One region of the Streptomyces sp. NPDC093600 genome, then DNA from elsewhere that is predicted to be linked to it. Evidence: predicted binding sites of a transcription regulator. Region 1 holds the regulator's gene; the other holds the start of a gene.

Region 1 (7,451 bases):
CCGCGACGAGGGGCTCCTCGACCCGGCCGCGTACGCGGCGGGGCGCGCCGTCCTGACGCTCCGGGGGCGCCTGCTGGCGGACGCGGTGGTGAGGGAGCTGGTGGACTAGGACCGGCCCCCGCCGGGGGAAAAGGCGCCGCTCCCCGGGGCGGGGCCTGGAAGGGCACCGCCCCCGTGGGTTGTGCCCACCCGTTCCGCCCCAGCGGAACAGATGCCCACAAGGGGCTTCCGCCGGTCAGGTCCCTACGGCGCCGTCACGAAGTCGATCAGTTCTTCCACCCGGCCCAGCAGGGCCGGTTCCAGGTCCTTGTAGGAGCGGACCTTCGACAGGATGTGCTGCCAGGCCGCGCCCGTGTTCTCCGGCCAGCCGAGCGCGCGGCAGACGCCCGTCTTCCAGTCCTGGCCGCGCGGGACGGTCGGCCAGGCCGGGATGCCGACGGAGGACGGCTTCACCGCCTCCCACACGTCGATGTAGGGGTGGCCGACGACCAGGACGTCCGGGGAGGAGATCCGGGCCGCGATGCGGGACTCCTTCGACCCCTCCACCAGGTGGTCGACCAGCACACCGAGCCGCGCGTCCGGCGCCGGGGCGAAGTCGGCCACGATGGACGGCAGGTCGTCGACGCCCTCCAGGTACTCCACCACGACGCCCTCGATGCGCAGGTCGTCGCCCCACACCCGCTCCACCAGCTCGGCGTCGTGGCGGCCCTCCACATAGATGCGGCCCGCCCGGGCGACCCGGGCCCGCGCGCCAGGGACCGCGATCGAGCCCGAGGCCGTACGGGCGGGGCGGGAGGGCGCCGCCGCCGCGGGACGCACCAGGGTCACCACACGGCCCTCCAGGAGGAAGCCCCGCGGCTCCATCGGGAAGACCCGGTGCTTGCCGAATCGGTCCTCCAGGGTCACCGTGCCCGCCTCACAGCGGATCACCGCCCCGCAGAAGCCCGTCGAGACCTCCTCCACCACGAGGTCGGCGTCCGCCGGGACCTCGGGCACCGGGGCCGACTTCTTCCAAGGGGGCGTCAGGTCCGGGTTGTAGCTCCGCATTCGCGCGACGTTATGACACTCCGAAGCGCCGTGCCAGCTCTTCCCGCTGCCTCCGTACGAACGTGGCGTCGACGACCGCCCCGTGCCCCGGCACGTACACCGCGTCCTCGCCGCCCAGCGCCACCAGCCGGTCGAGCGCCGCCGGCCAGTGCGTGCCGATCGCGTCCGGCCCGGCCTGCGGCTCCCCGGACTCCTCGACCAGATCGCCGCAGAAGACGACCTCCGGGGCGCCGGGTACCAGAAGCACCAGGTCGTGACCCGTGTGACCGGGCCCCACATTGGCGAGCAGCACCTGCCGGCCGCCCAGCTCCAGCGTCCACTCGCCGGACACCGTGTGGCGCGGCGCCACCAGCACGTCGGTCGCCTCCGTCGCGGCGGCCTCGTCGACCCCGTGCCGTACCGCGTCCGCCCGCAACGCGTGCCGCTCCCGGCGCATCAGCTCGTCGACGCCCACCGCGCCGTACACCTCCGCCCCCGAGAACGCCGCCGTGCCCAGCACATGGTCGAAGTGCGGGTGGCTCAGTGCGATGTGCGTCACCTTGCGGCCGGTCATCGCCTCCACCTGCGTCCGGAGCTCGGCGCCCTCGCGGAGCGTGGCGCCCGTGTCGTACAGCAGCACCGCCCTCTCACCGAGCACCAGGCCCACCGTGGCGTCCCAGCCGGGCAGTCGCCGCCGCCCGACCCCGTCCGCGAGCCGCTCCCAGCCGAACTCTTCCCAAGCGACATCCATGCGGCGACGCTATCCGCTGACGCGGGGGTGAGGAGCGACTCCCTCGCCTCCGCCTTGCCAGGAACGACGACCACCGCCGTACACTGGCCGGGGGTTTCCTGGCACTCGGACAGGGCGAGTGCCAAACACGGAGCAACCGGAACGACAGCTGGAGGTGTGCGCCCATGCTCAGCGAACGCAGACTCGAGGTGCTGCGCGCCATCGTCCAGGACTATGTGGGGACGGAGGAGCCCGTGGGCTCCAAGGCGCTCACGGAGCGTCACCAGCTCGGCGTCTCGCCCGCCACCGTTCGCAACGACATGGCCGTCCTCGAGGACGAGGGCTATATCGCCCAGCCCCACACCAGCGCCGGACGAATCCCGACCGACAAGGGCTACCGCCTGTTCGTCGACCGGCTGGCCGGTGTCAAGCCGCTGTCGACGCCCGAGCGGCGTGCCATCCACAACTTCCTCGACGGTGCCGTGGACCTCGACGACGTCGTCGGGCGTACGGTCCGGCTGCTCGCGCAGCTGACCCGCCAGGTCGCCGTCGTGCAGTACCCGTCGCTGACCCGCTCGACGGTCCGTCACGTGGAGCTGCTCTCACTGGCCCCCGCCCGGCTGATGCTCGTCCTGATCACGGACACCGGCCGGGTCGAGCAGCGGATGATCGACTGCCCGGCGCCGTTCGGCGAGACCTCGCTGGCGGATCTGCGGGCCCGGCTGAACAGCCGGGTCGTCGGCCGCCGTTTCGCGGACGTGCCCCAGCTGGTGCAGGATCTCCCGGAGTCCTTCGAGACGGAGGACCGCGGCACGGTCTCGACGGTTCTCGCGACCCTGCTGGAAACCCTGGTGGAAGAGCACGAGGAACGGCTGATGATCGGCGGCACCGCCAATCTCACCCGCTTCGGGCACGACTTCCCCCTCACGATCAGGCCCGTCCTGGAGGCTCTGGAGGAGCAGGTCGTGCTCCTCAAGCTGCTCGGCGAGGCCAAGGACTCGGGCATGACCGTACGGATCGGGCACGAGAACGCCCACGAGGGACTCACCTCCACGTCCGTCGTCGCGGTCGGCTACGGTTCGGGCGACGAGGCAGTCGCCAAACTCGGCGTGGTCGGACCGACCCGCATGGACTACCCCGGAACGATGGGAGCGGTACGCGCAGTGGCACGTTACGTCGGACAGATCCTGGCGGAGTCGTAAGTGGCCACGGACTACTACGCCGTACTCGGCGTGCGCCGCGACGCGTCCCAGGACGAGATCAAGAAGGCATTCCGGCGGCTCGCCCGCGAGCTGCACCCGGATGTCAATCCCGATCCGAAGACGCAGGAGCGGTTCAAGGAGATCAACGCCGCCTACGAGGTGTTGTCGGACCCGCAGAAGAAGCAGGTCTACGACCTCGGCGGCGACCCGCTCTCGGCCTCCGGCGGTGCCGGTGGCGCCGGTGGCTTCGGCCAGGGCGGCTTCGGGAACTTCTCGGACATCATGGACGCGTTCTTCGGTACGGCGTCGCAGCGCGGGCCCCGCTCGCGGACGCGCCGCGGCCAGGACGCGATGATCCGGCTGGAGATCGACCTCAACGAGGCCGCCTTCGGTACGACCAAGGACATCCAGGTCGACACGGCCGTCGTCTGCACCACCTGCTCCGGAGAGGGCGCCGCACCCGGCACCTCCGCGCAGACCTGTGACATGTGCCGCGGCCGCGGCGAGGTGTCCCAGGTGACGCGGTCCTTCCTGGGCCAGGTCATGACCTCCCGCCCCTGCCCCCAGTGCCAGGGCTTCGGAACCGTCGTCCCGACCCCGTGCCCCGAGTGCGCGGGCGACGGCCGGGTCCGCTCGCGTCGCACGCTGACCGTGAAGATCCCGGCCGGTGTCGACAACGGCACCCGCATCCAGCTCGCCGGCGAGGGCGAGGTCGGCCCGGGCGGCGGTCCGGCGGGCGACCTGTACGTCGAGATCCACGAGGTCCCGCACGAGACCTTCCAGCGGCGCGGCGACGACCTGCACTGCACGGTCACGATCCCGATGACGGCGGGCGCGCTCGGCACCAAGGTGCCGCTGCAGACGCTCGACGGCGTCGAGGAGGTCGACATCCGTCCGGGCACGCAGTCGGGCCAGTCGATCCCGCTGCACGGGCGCGGCATCACGCATCTGCGCGGTGGCGGGCGCGGTGACCTGATCGTGCACGTCGAGGTCATGACGCCGTCGAAGCTGGACCCGGAGCAGGAGCGCCTGCTGCGGGAGCTGGCGAAGCTGCGCGGCGAGGAACGGCCGACCGGCCAGTTCCAGCCGGGGCAGCAGGGCCTGTTCTCCCGTCTCAAGGACGCGTTCAACGGCCGGTAGACGCCGGCCCGCAGAAGCCCGTACGAGGGCGCCCTCCGCCGACCGCGGAGGGCGCCCTCGGCGTTTCGGACGCGGTACCCGCTCATGACACGATGCCTGCATGTCCACCGCACTGAACGATCTCTCCCGATACCCGATCGTGCAGGCCCCCATGGCGGGTGGCGCCTCCTGTCCGCAGCTCGTCGGAGCCGTCTGCGAGGCCGGAGGCCTCGGTTTCCTGGCCGGCGGCTACAAGACCGCCGGCGGCATGTACCAGGAGATCAAGCAGGTCCGCGGGCTGACCGGGCAGCCCTTCGGCGTCAACCTCTTCATGCCGCAGAGCGGGCAGCCCGCCGACCCCGCCGCCGTCGAGATGTACGGTCACCAGCTCGCCGGCGAAGCCACCTGGTACGACACCGCCCTCGGCGACCCGGACAGCGGACGCGACGACGCCTTCGACGCCAAGGTCGCCATCCTGCTGGAGGACCCGGTCCCCGTCGTCTCCTTCACCTTCGGCTGCCCCGGCCGCGACACCCTCGAAGCCTTCGCCCGCGCCGGTACGTTCACCGTCGTCACCGTCACCTCCGCCGAGGAGGCCCAGGCCGCCCAGCGGGCAGGGGCCGACGCCGTCTGCACCCAGGGCGTCGAGGCCGGCGGGCACCAGGGGACCCACCGCGACGACCAGGAGGCCGGCGACGGGACCGGGCTCCTGACGCTGGTCACCCAGGTCCGGGAGGCCGTGCAGCTGCCGATCGTCGCGACCGGCGGGCTCATGCGCGGGGCGCAGATCGCCGCCGTGCTCGCCGCCGGGGCGGACGCCGCCCAGCTCGGCACCGCCTTCCTCGTCACCCCGGAATCGGGCGCCCATCCGCTGCACAAGCGGGCCATGACCCAGCCGCTCTTCACCCGCACCGAACTCACCCGGGCCTTCTCCGGCCGCCCGGCGCGCGGCCTCGTCAACCGCTTCATGCGCGAGCACGGCCCGTACGCCCCCGCCGGATACCCCGAGATCCACCACCTCACGGCCCCGCTGCGCAAGGCCGCCGCCACCGCGGGCGACGCACAGGGCATGGCCCTGTGGGCCGGCCAGGGGCACCGGCTCGCCCGCGAACTCCCGGCGGGACAGCTCGTCGAGGTGCTGGCCGCCGAACTCGACACCGCGCTCTCCGCGCTCGCCCAGAGGAACCTGACATGACCGCACCCGTCTTCGTCGTCGACGCCGTCCCCGGCACCGGGAGCTTCGTCCTGGACGGCTCCGAGGGCCGCCACGCCGTCTCCGTGAAGCGCCTGCGCGCGGGGGAGGAGCTCGTCCTCACGGACGGGCGCGGCACCTGGGCCGACTGCGTCGTCCTCGCCGCCGAGGGCAAGGACCGGCTGACCGTCGAGGTCTCGGGGACGTACGAGGAGCCGGAGCCCACGCCCCGTATCACCGTCGTCCAGGCGCTGCCCAAGGGCGACCGGGGCGAACTCGCCGTCGAGATCATGACCGAGACCGGTGTCGACGCGATCGTGCCGTGGGCCGCGTCCCGCTGCATCACCCAGTGGAAGGGCGACCGGGGCCTGAAGGCGCTCGCCAAATGGCGGGCCACCGCGCGCGAGGCCGGCAAGCAGTCGCGTCGTACGCGCTTCCCCGACGTCGCCGACGCGATGACCACCAAGCAGGTGGCGGCGCTCCTCGCGGGGGCGGACTTCGCGGCCGTCCTGCACGAGGACCGGGCCCATCCCAGCGGCGCGCTCGCCGACGCGCCACTCCCCGCGGAGGGCGAGATCGTGCTGGTCGTGGGGCCGGAAGGGGGAGTGGCCCCGGAGGAGTTGGCGCTCTTCGAGGAGGCGGGCGCGAAGCCGTACCGGCTTGGCCACAGCGTCCTGCGCACCTCCACGGCCGGCACGGCGGCGACCGCGCTGCTGCTCGGCCGCACGGGCCGCTGGTCCTGAGCTTCCTGTCCGAGGCGCCGCGCCCGCACACGGCGACTCCCGGCCCCGGCGTGGCCGATACGATGCCCGTGTACTGATCATCGAAGGCGAGGAGGCCCGGGCCATGGCCGGAGAGCCGCAGAGCGACTGCCTGTTCTGCAAGATCGCGGAGGGGGAGGTCCCGGCGACGATCGTCCGCGAGACGGAGACGACCCTCGCCTTCCGGGACATCAACCCGCAGGCGCCCACGCACGTCCTCGTCATCCCGCGCCTCCACTACCCCGACGCCTCCTCCCTCGCCGCCGCCGCGCCGACCGTCGCCGCCGACGTGCTGCGCGAGGCCGGCGAGATCGCCGCGCAGGAGAAGGTCGACGACAGCGGCTTCCGGATCATCTTCAACACGGGCGCCGGCGCGGGCCAGACCGTCTTCCACGCCCACGCGCACGTGCTGGGCGGCCGCGGCCTCAACTGGCCCCCTGGATAAGAGGAAAGAACCGGTCGTGTCCGTACGTGAACTGGTCGTCCTCGGCACCGCCAGCCAGGTGCCCACCCGGCACCGCAACCACAACGGCTATCTGCTGCGCTGGGACGGCCAGGGCATCCTCTTCGACCCCGGCGAGGGCACCCAGCGCCAGATGCTGCGGGCCGGTGTCGCGGCCCACGACCTCGACCGGATATGTGTCACGCACTTCCACGGCGACCACTCGCTCGGCCTGGCCGGGGTGATCCAGCGGATCAACCTCGACCAGGTCCCGCACCCGGTCACCGCGCACTATCCGGCGAGCGGACAGCGCTTCTTCGAGCGGCTGCGGTACGCGACGGCCTACCGCGAGACCGTACGGCTGACGGAGGCCCCGGTCGCCGCCGACGGCCCCCTCGCCGTCACCGACGCGTACACCCTCGACGCGTACCGGCTCTCGCACCCCGTCGAGTCGTTCGGCTACCGGCTGACCGAGCCCGACGGGCGCCGCATCCTCCCCGAGAAGCTCGCCGCCTACGGGATCAAGGGCCCGGACGTCGGCCGGCTCCAGCGCGAGGGCGTCCTCGACGGGGTCACGCTCGACGAGGTCAGCGAGATCCGGCGCGGGCAGCGGTTCGCGTTCGTCATGGACACCCGGCTCTGCGACGGCGTGCACGCGCTCGCCGACGGCGCCGACATGCTCGTCATCGAGTCGACCTTCCTCGACGAGGACGTCCGGCTCGCCGTGGACCACGGCCATCTGACGGCCGGACAGGCGGCGTCGGTAGCGCGCGACGCGGGCGTACGGCATCTCGTGCTGACGCACTTCTCGCAGCGCTACAGCGACCCGGCGGAGTTCGAGCGCCAGGCGCGGGCGGCCGGGTTCGAGGGCGAGCTGAGCATCGCCCAGGACCTCATGAGGGTCCCCCTACCGAAAAGATAGAGCCATGCCCCAGCCTCTCCCCAAGGCCGAACTTCACCTCCACATCGAGGGCACCCT
Region 2 (7,451 bases), on a different contig from region 1:
TACGGCGGCGACCTCGTCGGCATCGAGGGCAACTACGACGACGTCAACCGCTTCTGCTCCGAGCTCATCGGCGACCCGCTGGGCGAGGGCTGGGGCTTCGTCAACGTCAACCTGCGCCCGTACTACGGCGAGGGCTCCAAGACCCTCGCGTACGAGATCTGCGAGCAGCTCGGCTGGGTCATCCCCGACCAGCTGGTGATCCCGATCGCCTCCGGCTCCCAGCTCACGAAGATCGACAAGGGGCTGCAGGAGCTCATCAAGCTGGGCCTCGTCGAGGACAAGCCGTACAAGATCTTCGGCGCCCAGGCCGAGGGCTGCTCCCCGGTGTCGGCCGCCTTCAAGGCCGGCCACGACGTCGTACGGCCCCAGAAGCCGAACACCATCGCCAAGTCGCTCGCCATCGGCAACCCGGCCGACGGCCCGTACGTCCTCGACATCGCCCGCCGCACCGGCGGGGCCGTGGAGGACGTGAACGACGAGCAGGTCGTCGAGGCGATCAAGATCCTGGCCCGCACCGAGGGCATCTTCGCCGAGACGGCGGGCGGGGTCACGGTCGGCGTGACGAAGAAGCTGATCGAGGCCGGTCTCATCGACCCGTCGCTGACCACCGTCGTGCTCAACACCGGCGACGGCCTCAAGACCCTGGACGCGGTGGCCGACACCTCGCAGGCGACCGCCACCATCCGCCCGAGCCTCGACGCGTTCCGCGACGCCGGCCTGGCCCACTGAGCCGACTGAGAGACTGGAGAACCCCGATGAGCGTCAAGGTCCGCATCCCCACCATCCTCCGTACGTACACGGGCGGCCAGGCCGAGGTCCCGGCGGAGGGCGCGACCCTCTCCGAGGTCATCGCCGACCTGGAGAAGAACCACACGGGCATCGCGGCCCGCGTCCTGGACGACCAGGGCAAGCTCCGCCGCTTCGTGAACGTCTACGTGAACGACGACGACGTCCGCTTCGAGCAGGGCCTGGAGACGGCGACGCCGGACGGTGCGGGCGTGTCGATCATCCCGGCCGTCGCCGGCGGCTGCTGACGCACCGCGATTCCCCGAATTGCCCTCTCCGCCAGAAACGGAGGGGGCAATTCTGCATGGTTGAGCACGGTAGAGTTGGGGAAGCCCCCTCCGCTGCTCATGCCGGACGCATATGAGAATGCGTCGACGCGCGACAAGAAGCAGCCAAAGTGTTCGAGTGTTGTGTACCTTCTGCGCACTTTGACGGGCCCGACTTGCCCCGGAAATCAGTGAATCCTCCCTTATTCTCCTTTCCGGCGTGCCCAGAATTCTCGTCCGATTGACCTGTTGCAGAGGGCAGTTGGGCAGATACATTCAGCCGCGGTCGACGCGTTCCGGCGCAGGGTCTGACCCGGGTCCGCGAAGTGCGGTCCCGCGCAAGGGCCAGTAATAGGGGAGTTAGGCATGGCTCAGGGCACCGTCAAGTGGTTCAACGCGGAGAAGGGGTACGGCTTCATCGCGGTCGACGGTGGTGCGGATGTTTTCGTCCACTACAGCGCGATCCAGATGGACGGTTACCGCACCCTTGAAGAGGGTCAGCGAGTCGAGTTCGAGATCTCGCAGGGCCAGAAGGGTCCGCAGGCGGACATGGTCAAGCTCGCCGTCTGAGCACGGCGCGATCGGCCACCACGTACGCACTCACGCCGAGGGGTCCGCATCCTGACCGGGATGCGGGCCCCTCGTGCGTTCCCGGACGGCTCGCGGGGCCTCCCGATCTGTGGGAGGCGCTTGCACTCTCCTAGGGCGAGTGCTAATCATTGGCGTTAGCACTCTGAAGGTGAGAGTGCTTACGAGGATCGGGCAGACGAGGCCCGCGGCCAGGTGGGGCAAGGAACCGCCGGGTCCGCAGGCCGTCCGTCGCGGGCGTCGGCGCGGTCCTGGAGCGTTATCCACCCCATGTCCGGGAGGACCACTTCACATGGCCAAGATCATCGCGTTCGACGAGGAGGCACGGCGCGGTCTCGAGCGCGGGATGAACCAGCTCGCCGACGCCGTCAAGGTCACCCTTGGCCCCAAGGGCCGGAACGTCGTCCTCGAGAAGAAGTGGGGCGCCCCCACGATCACCAACGATGGTGTCTCCATCGCCAAGGAGATCGAGCTCGAGGACCCGTACGAGAAGATCGGCGCCGAGCTGGTCAAGGAAGTCGCCAAGAAGACGGACGACGTCGCCGGTGACGGTACGACCACCGCGACCGTCCTCGCCCAGGCGCTCGTCCGCGAGGGCCTGCGCAACGTGGCGGCCGGCGCCAACCCCATGGCTCTGAAGCGCGGCATCGAGAAGGCCGTCGAGGCCGTCTCCGCCGCCCTGCTGGAGCAGGCGAAGGATGTCGAGACCAAGGAGCAGATCGCCTCCACGGCCTCCATCTCCGCCGCCGACACCCAGATCGGCGAGCTCATCGCCGAGGCGATGGACAAGGTCGGCAAGGAAGGCGTCATCACCGTCGAGGAGTCCCAGACCTTCGGTCTGGAGCTGGAGCTCACCGAGGGTATGCGCTTCGACAAGGGCTACATCTCGGCGTACTTCGCCACCGACATGGAGCGTATGGAGGCGTCCCTGGACGACCCGTACATCCTGATCGTCAACTCCAAGATCTCCTCCGTGAAGGACCTGCTCCCGCTCCTGGAGAAGGTCATGCAGTCGGGCAAGCCGCTGCTGATCATCGCCGAGGACGTCGAGGGCGAGGCCCTGTCGACCCTGGTCGTCAACAAGATCCGCGGCACCTTCAAGTCCGTCGCCGTCAAGGCTCCGGGCTTCGGCGACCGTCGTAAGGCCATGCTGAACGACATCGCCATCCTCACGGGCGGCACGGTCATCTCCGAGGAGGTCGGTCTCAAGCTCGAGAACGCCGGCCTGGACCTGCTGGGCCGCGCCCGCAAGGTCGTCATCACCAAGGACGAGACCACCATCGTGGACGGCGCGGGCGAGAGCGACCAGGTCGCCGGCCGCGTCAACCAGATCCGCGCCGAGATCGAGAACTCGGACAGCGACTACGACCGCGAGAAGCTGCAGGAGCGCCTGGCGAAGCTCGCCGGCGGTGTTGCGGTCATCAAGGCCGGTGCCGCGACCGAGGTCGAGCTCAAGGAGCGCAAGCACCGCATCGAGGACGCCGTCCGCAACGCGAAGGCGGCCGTCGAGGAGGGCATCGTCGCCGGTGGTGGCGTGGCCCTGCTCCAGGCCTCCTCGGTATTCGAGAAGCTCGAGGGCGACCTCACGGGCGACGAGGCCACCGGTGCCGCGATCGTGAAGCTGGCCCTTGAGGCCCCGCTGAAGCAGATCGCCGTCAACGCCGGCCTCGAGGGCGGCGTCGTGGCGGAGAAGGTCCGCAACCTGCCCGTCGGCCACGGCCTCAACGCCGCGACCAACGAGTACGTCGACCTCATCGCCGAGGGCATCATCGACCCGGCGAAGGTGACGCGTTCCGCGCTGCAGAACGCGGCCTCCATCGCCGCGCTGTTCCTGACCACCGAGGCCGTCATCGCCGACAAGCCGGAGAAGGCCTCCGCGGCCGCTCCGGGCGGCATGCCGGGCGGTGACATGGACTTCTGATCCTTCGAGGATCAGCGGTTCTGCCGGACGCCGAAGGGCGGCACCCCCACGGGGGTGCCGCCCTTCAGTCGTACCAGGCGGGTAAGGGGGATGGATCAGCGGACGTCGATCCAGTCCTCGCCGCCGAACGCCTGAAAGTGCGTCCCGTCACCGTAGTACCGGACCGTGTACCAGCCGTCGGCGGACGCCGTGGTCTTCAGCGAGACCGCGCCGTTCCAGGCGGACTTGCCGGTGGCGACCTGCTTCCAGGTCTTCCCGCCCCACGGCTTGAACCACACGCTCACCGGCTGATGGCCGAGACCCCGCCAGGCACCGTCGGTGTGGTGCTGGAGCGAGGCCGTCACCGTGATCGCCGAGCCCTTGCGGACCGGCTCGGGAGACGCGTTGACGCCCACGACCCGGCTGTCCGTGCGGACGATGTAGAACGGCTTGCTCACGGACTCCGCGTACTGGTCGGAGGTGAGGTGCCGGAGCCGGAACCAGCCGCCCTTGTTCCAGGTGGCGATGCCGAACATGTTGCGCACGTTGGAGTAGAAGTTGGTCGAGGCGACCTTCTTCCAGCCCGTCTGCCCGTCCGGGGACTGCTCCAGGAGCACCGTCTGCTGGGACGAGCTGCCCGACCAGCGCTCGTACGGGGAGCGGAACTGGCCGTACACCGTGAAGCGCGCGTCCGTCCCGAGCTTGTAGCCGACGACGTAGGTACGGGAGTCCAGCGGCATGACCAGCGAGCCGTGGACCGGCGAGAAGGACTGGAACAGGTCGGCCGACTCGACCGTCCAGCCCGAGGCGTTCGGGCCGGCGGCGGCGACCAGCTTCGCCGTGTAGACGCCGTCCGCATCGGTCCGCACGGTCTGCGGGAACGAGATGACCTCGTGGTAGTAGTCGCGCGGCGCGCCCAGGCGCACCCGCACCGGCTGGTCCGCGAGCGGGGCCCCGCCGTTCTCCGGGTCGGTGACCCGGCCGGTGATGGTGACGACCTCGCCGCTCACCGCACGCGTCTTGTCGGCGGTGGCGGTGACCGTCATCCTCCGGGACTGCCACTCCCAGAAGGAGCGCCGGTCGGAGGCGGTGCCGTGGACCTCGTTGGTGTTCTCGCTGAACGTAGCCGTGTACATCTCGCCGGGCCGCGTCGCCGGGATCGGGGCGCCCGCGAACTCGCCGGTGTCCGTGGTGACCGCGGACTGGGCCGGGCCCTCGTCCGGCGTGGAACGCTGGTACGAGACCGAACGGTTCGGCAGCGGCACGACGTCGCCGGAGCCGGGCTGGACGCCGTTCAGCTTGCCCTGCGGGCGGATGTACGGGTCGTTCCAGCCGGGCTTGCCGACGGCGAAGGTGAGCAGCGGCCGCAGGGTGAAGTTCAGCGTGCCGGCGTTCGCGCGGGTCACCGTGTTGCCGAGCGAGTCGGTGGCGGTGACGTCGATGGCGTACTTGCCGAGGGACGGGACGGTGCCGCCGTCCTCGGTCAGCTTGAGCGTGGCGTCCGCGGGCAGGGTGAAGGTGCCCGGGGTCGACTGGATCAGCGCCGGGACGTCGGCGAGGACGGTGTCGCCCTGCCGGACCTTGGCGGAGACGGCGGTGACCGTGGCCTGCGGGGCGTCCGTCCAGGCGTTCACCTTGAAGGAGCCGCGCTGGTCGTCCTGGGTGACGGCCCGGCCGACGCCCACCGGGGTGGGCGCGGGGGCGGGGTCCTCGGCGAGGGCGGGGGTCGTCGCGGCGCCCAGGGAGATGCCCAGGGAGAGCGCCGTGACGAGGGAGACGGCGGAGAGCCGTCGGAGATCAGAGCGCATCGACATAGATCGTCCTCGACTCGCTGTAGAAGTAACCGTTCTTGGACTGCAGGACGAGGATCCAGGTGGCGTCGCCGTAGTTGACGGTGCTGAAGCCGAAGTTGCCGTACGAGTTCGTCGGCACGTCCTTCTTGGCCCAGTACCAGGTCGGGTCACCCTTGGGCTTGGCGAGCAGCGTCAGGCGCGCGCCCGGCATGGCCTTCCAGACACCGTTCACCTTCTGCTGCACCAGACCCTTGACCGTCATGGTGCCGTTGACCCGCGGTCGGGAGGGGGTGATGGTGACGTTGACGATCCGGGTGGGCGTGCGGCCCAGGCGGACCGGGGTGCTCGTCTTGGTGACGAAACGGTCCGTCTCCGGGTGGTAGATCCGGTACAGGGCGTTGGTGTGGCCCCACACCTCGAACGAGTAGGAGCTGCAGTACTGCGTGGCCTGGGACGCCATGTTGCGCCAGGTGCGGCCGTTGTCCAGGGAGGCCTGGAGGGCGACCCAGTCGGGCTTGTCGTAGCAGGTCACCGAGGCGGTGGTGTGCAGCCGGCCGGTCGCGGTGAGCTTGCCGTACTCGTCCAGGGTCATGCGGGCGTCGGCGTACGAGAACTGCTGCGGGACGGCGATCCCGGCCACGTCGTACGGACGGTCGTTGCCCTTGCCGTAGTACACGGAGGGGCGCAGGCCGGTGTAGACGCCGGTCGTCGAGTACGCGGGCCGGGCCGCGAAGGTGAAGGAGCCGTCCGCGAGCGTGGTGCCGGAGCCGATCTGGTTCCGCAGGGCCGTGTCGTACGACAGCGGCTCGCTGCCGGTGGAGACCACCGGAGCACCGGCGAAGGGCTGCCAGCCTTCCTCCGTCAGGCGCTCCACGCGGCCGGTCACCTTGACGTCGGTGCCCGCGTGGACGCGGTACCTGTCGGTGTCGGAGGTGATCCGGTACGTCAGCTTCTCGACGCCCACGGTGGGCAGCGGGCGGGCGTCGTCCGGGTCGACGTCGGCCGCCGTGGAGTGGACCACCGCGGAACCGCCGGTGATCTCGGCGTCCGGGGTGACGGGCAGCGCGAAGGCGCCGTCGGCCCCGGTGGTGGCCAGGGCTGTGGTGCTCCGCACCGCGGAGTAGGCGTCGCGCAGGTTCAGCGTGACCTTGACCGAGGTGCCCTCGGCGGCGGGAGTGCGCTCGCCGGTCGCCGGGTTCCAGGTGGTGGCCGTGCCGGACAGGACGACGCCGCGCCGGTCGAAGCTGGTGGTGCCGCGGTCGAAGGCGGCCGAGCTGACACCGGTGTGCAGCTTGTAGCCGAAGGTGCCGCCGGTCCAGCGCTCCACGACACCGTGGGGCATGCGGTACTCCACGGCGACGGGGTAGGTCCCGAGGGCGGTGCCCTCGGGAAGCTGGAGCGGCGCGTCGGTCGTCCAGGCGTTGTAGCCGGTCGAGGTCAGCTCGTCGGTCGAGACGAGGACGGCGGTGTCCGGGGCGGTGGAGGCGAGGACGCTCACCTTCACCCAGAGCGCGTTTCCGGGCAGTCCGACGGTCAGCCGGCCGTCGTCCAGGGTCGCGGTGTGGCTGACGGTCGCCGCGTACGCGGTCGGCGCCGCGACGACGGCGGGCAGGGCGACGCCTGCCGAGAGTACGAAGACGGTCGCCGCGCGCACGAGGGCATGCGGCAACGTGCGCTTGGAGCGCAGCAAAGGGGACCCCCCACAGGTCGTAAGGCGGCGCGTTGATCGACGCGGCGCGTGGCAGCACCATAGCGGTTGCGCGTTGAACACGTTCACTCGCTTGATGGCTGTGCCGGTGTGATCATGATAAGAGGGGGGCGTCCGGGAGTCCTGCGATTTCGGCCGGGAGACGGGAGCGATCCCATGATCACGCTGCTGACGACACCATCGGACCGGGAACTGGTCATCACCCGCACCTTCGACGCCCCGCCGGAACGCGTCTGGGAAGCCTGGACCCGCCCGGAACACGTCCGCCACTGGTACGGCGTGGCCGCGATGACGACGACCGTCTGCGACATCGACCTCCGGGCCGGGGGAGCCTGGCGCTGGGGCCAGACCTCACCCGAGGGACAGGACATCGTGTTCTCGGGAACGTACGAGGAGATCGTCCCGAACGA

What was found. The regulator HrcA, encoded in region 1, represses chaperone genes, less so after heat shock. The targets are predictions, from matches to a motif close to TTNGCACTCNGNNNNNCNGAGTGCNAA.
Region 2: the regulator HrcA is predicted to act here: its motif matches at 1,742-1,768, upstream of groL (chaperonin GroEL).

The regions. Positions count from the first base shown of each region.
Region 1 is NZ_JBIWIU010000002.1:151,827-159,277, forward strand. Features, by position in the region: gene hemW (radical SAM family heme chaperone HemW) at 1-109, shown strand, start outside; gene ACIRB4_RS06310 (DUF3097 domain-containing protein) at 244-1,047, opposite strand; gene ACIRB4_RS06315 (MBL fold metallo-hydrolase) at 1,058-1,777, opposite strand; gene hrcA (heat-inducible transcriptional repressor HrcA) at 1,942-2,958, shown strand; gene dnaJ (molecular chaperone DnaJ) at 2,959-4,098, shown strand; gene ACIRB4_RS06330 (nitronate monooxygenase) at 4,199-5,272, shown strand; gene ACIRB4_RS06335 (16S rRNA (uracil(1498)-N(3))-methyltransferase) at 5,269-6,012, shown strand; gene ACIRB4_RS06340 (histidine triad nucleotide-binding protein) at 6,116-6,475, shown strand; gene ACIRB4_RS06345 (ribonuclease Z) at 6,492-7,394, shown strand; gene ACIRB4_RS06350 (adenosine deaminase) at 7,399-7,451, shown strand, end outside.
Region 2 is NZ_JBIWIU010000001.1:124,439-131,889, forward strand. Features, by position in the region: gene thrC (threonine synthase) at 1-729, shown strand, start outside; gene ACIRB4_RS00665 (MoaD/ThiS family protein) at 756-1,034, shown strand; gene ACIRB4_RS00670 (cold-shock protein) at 1,419-1,622, shown strand; gene groL (chaperonin GroEL) at 1,933-3,561, shown strand; gene ACIRB4_RS00680 (hypothetical protein) at 3,657-5,348, opposite strand; gene ACIRB4_RS00685 (hypothetical protein) at 5,338-6,987, opposite strand; gene ACIRB4_RS00690 (SRPBCC family protein) at 7,198-7,451, shown strand, end outside.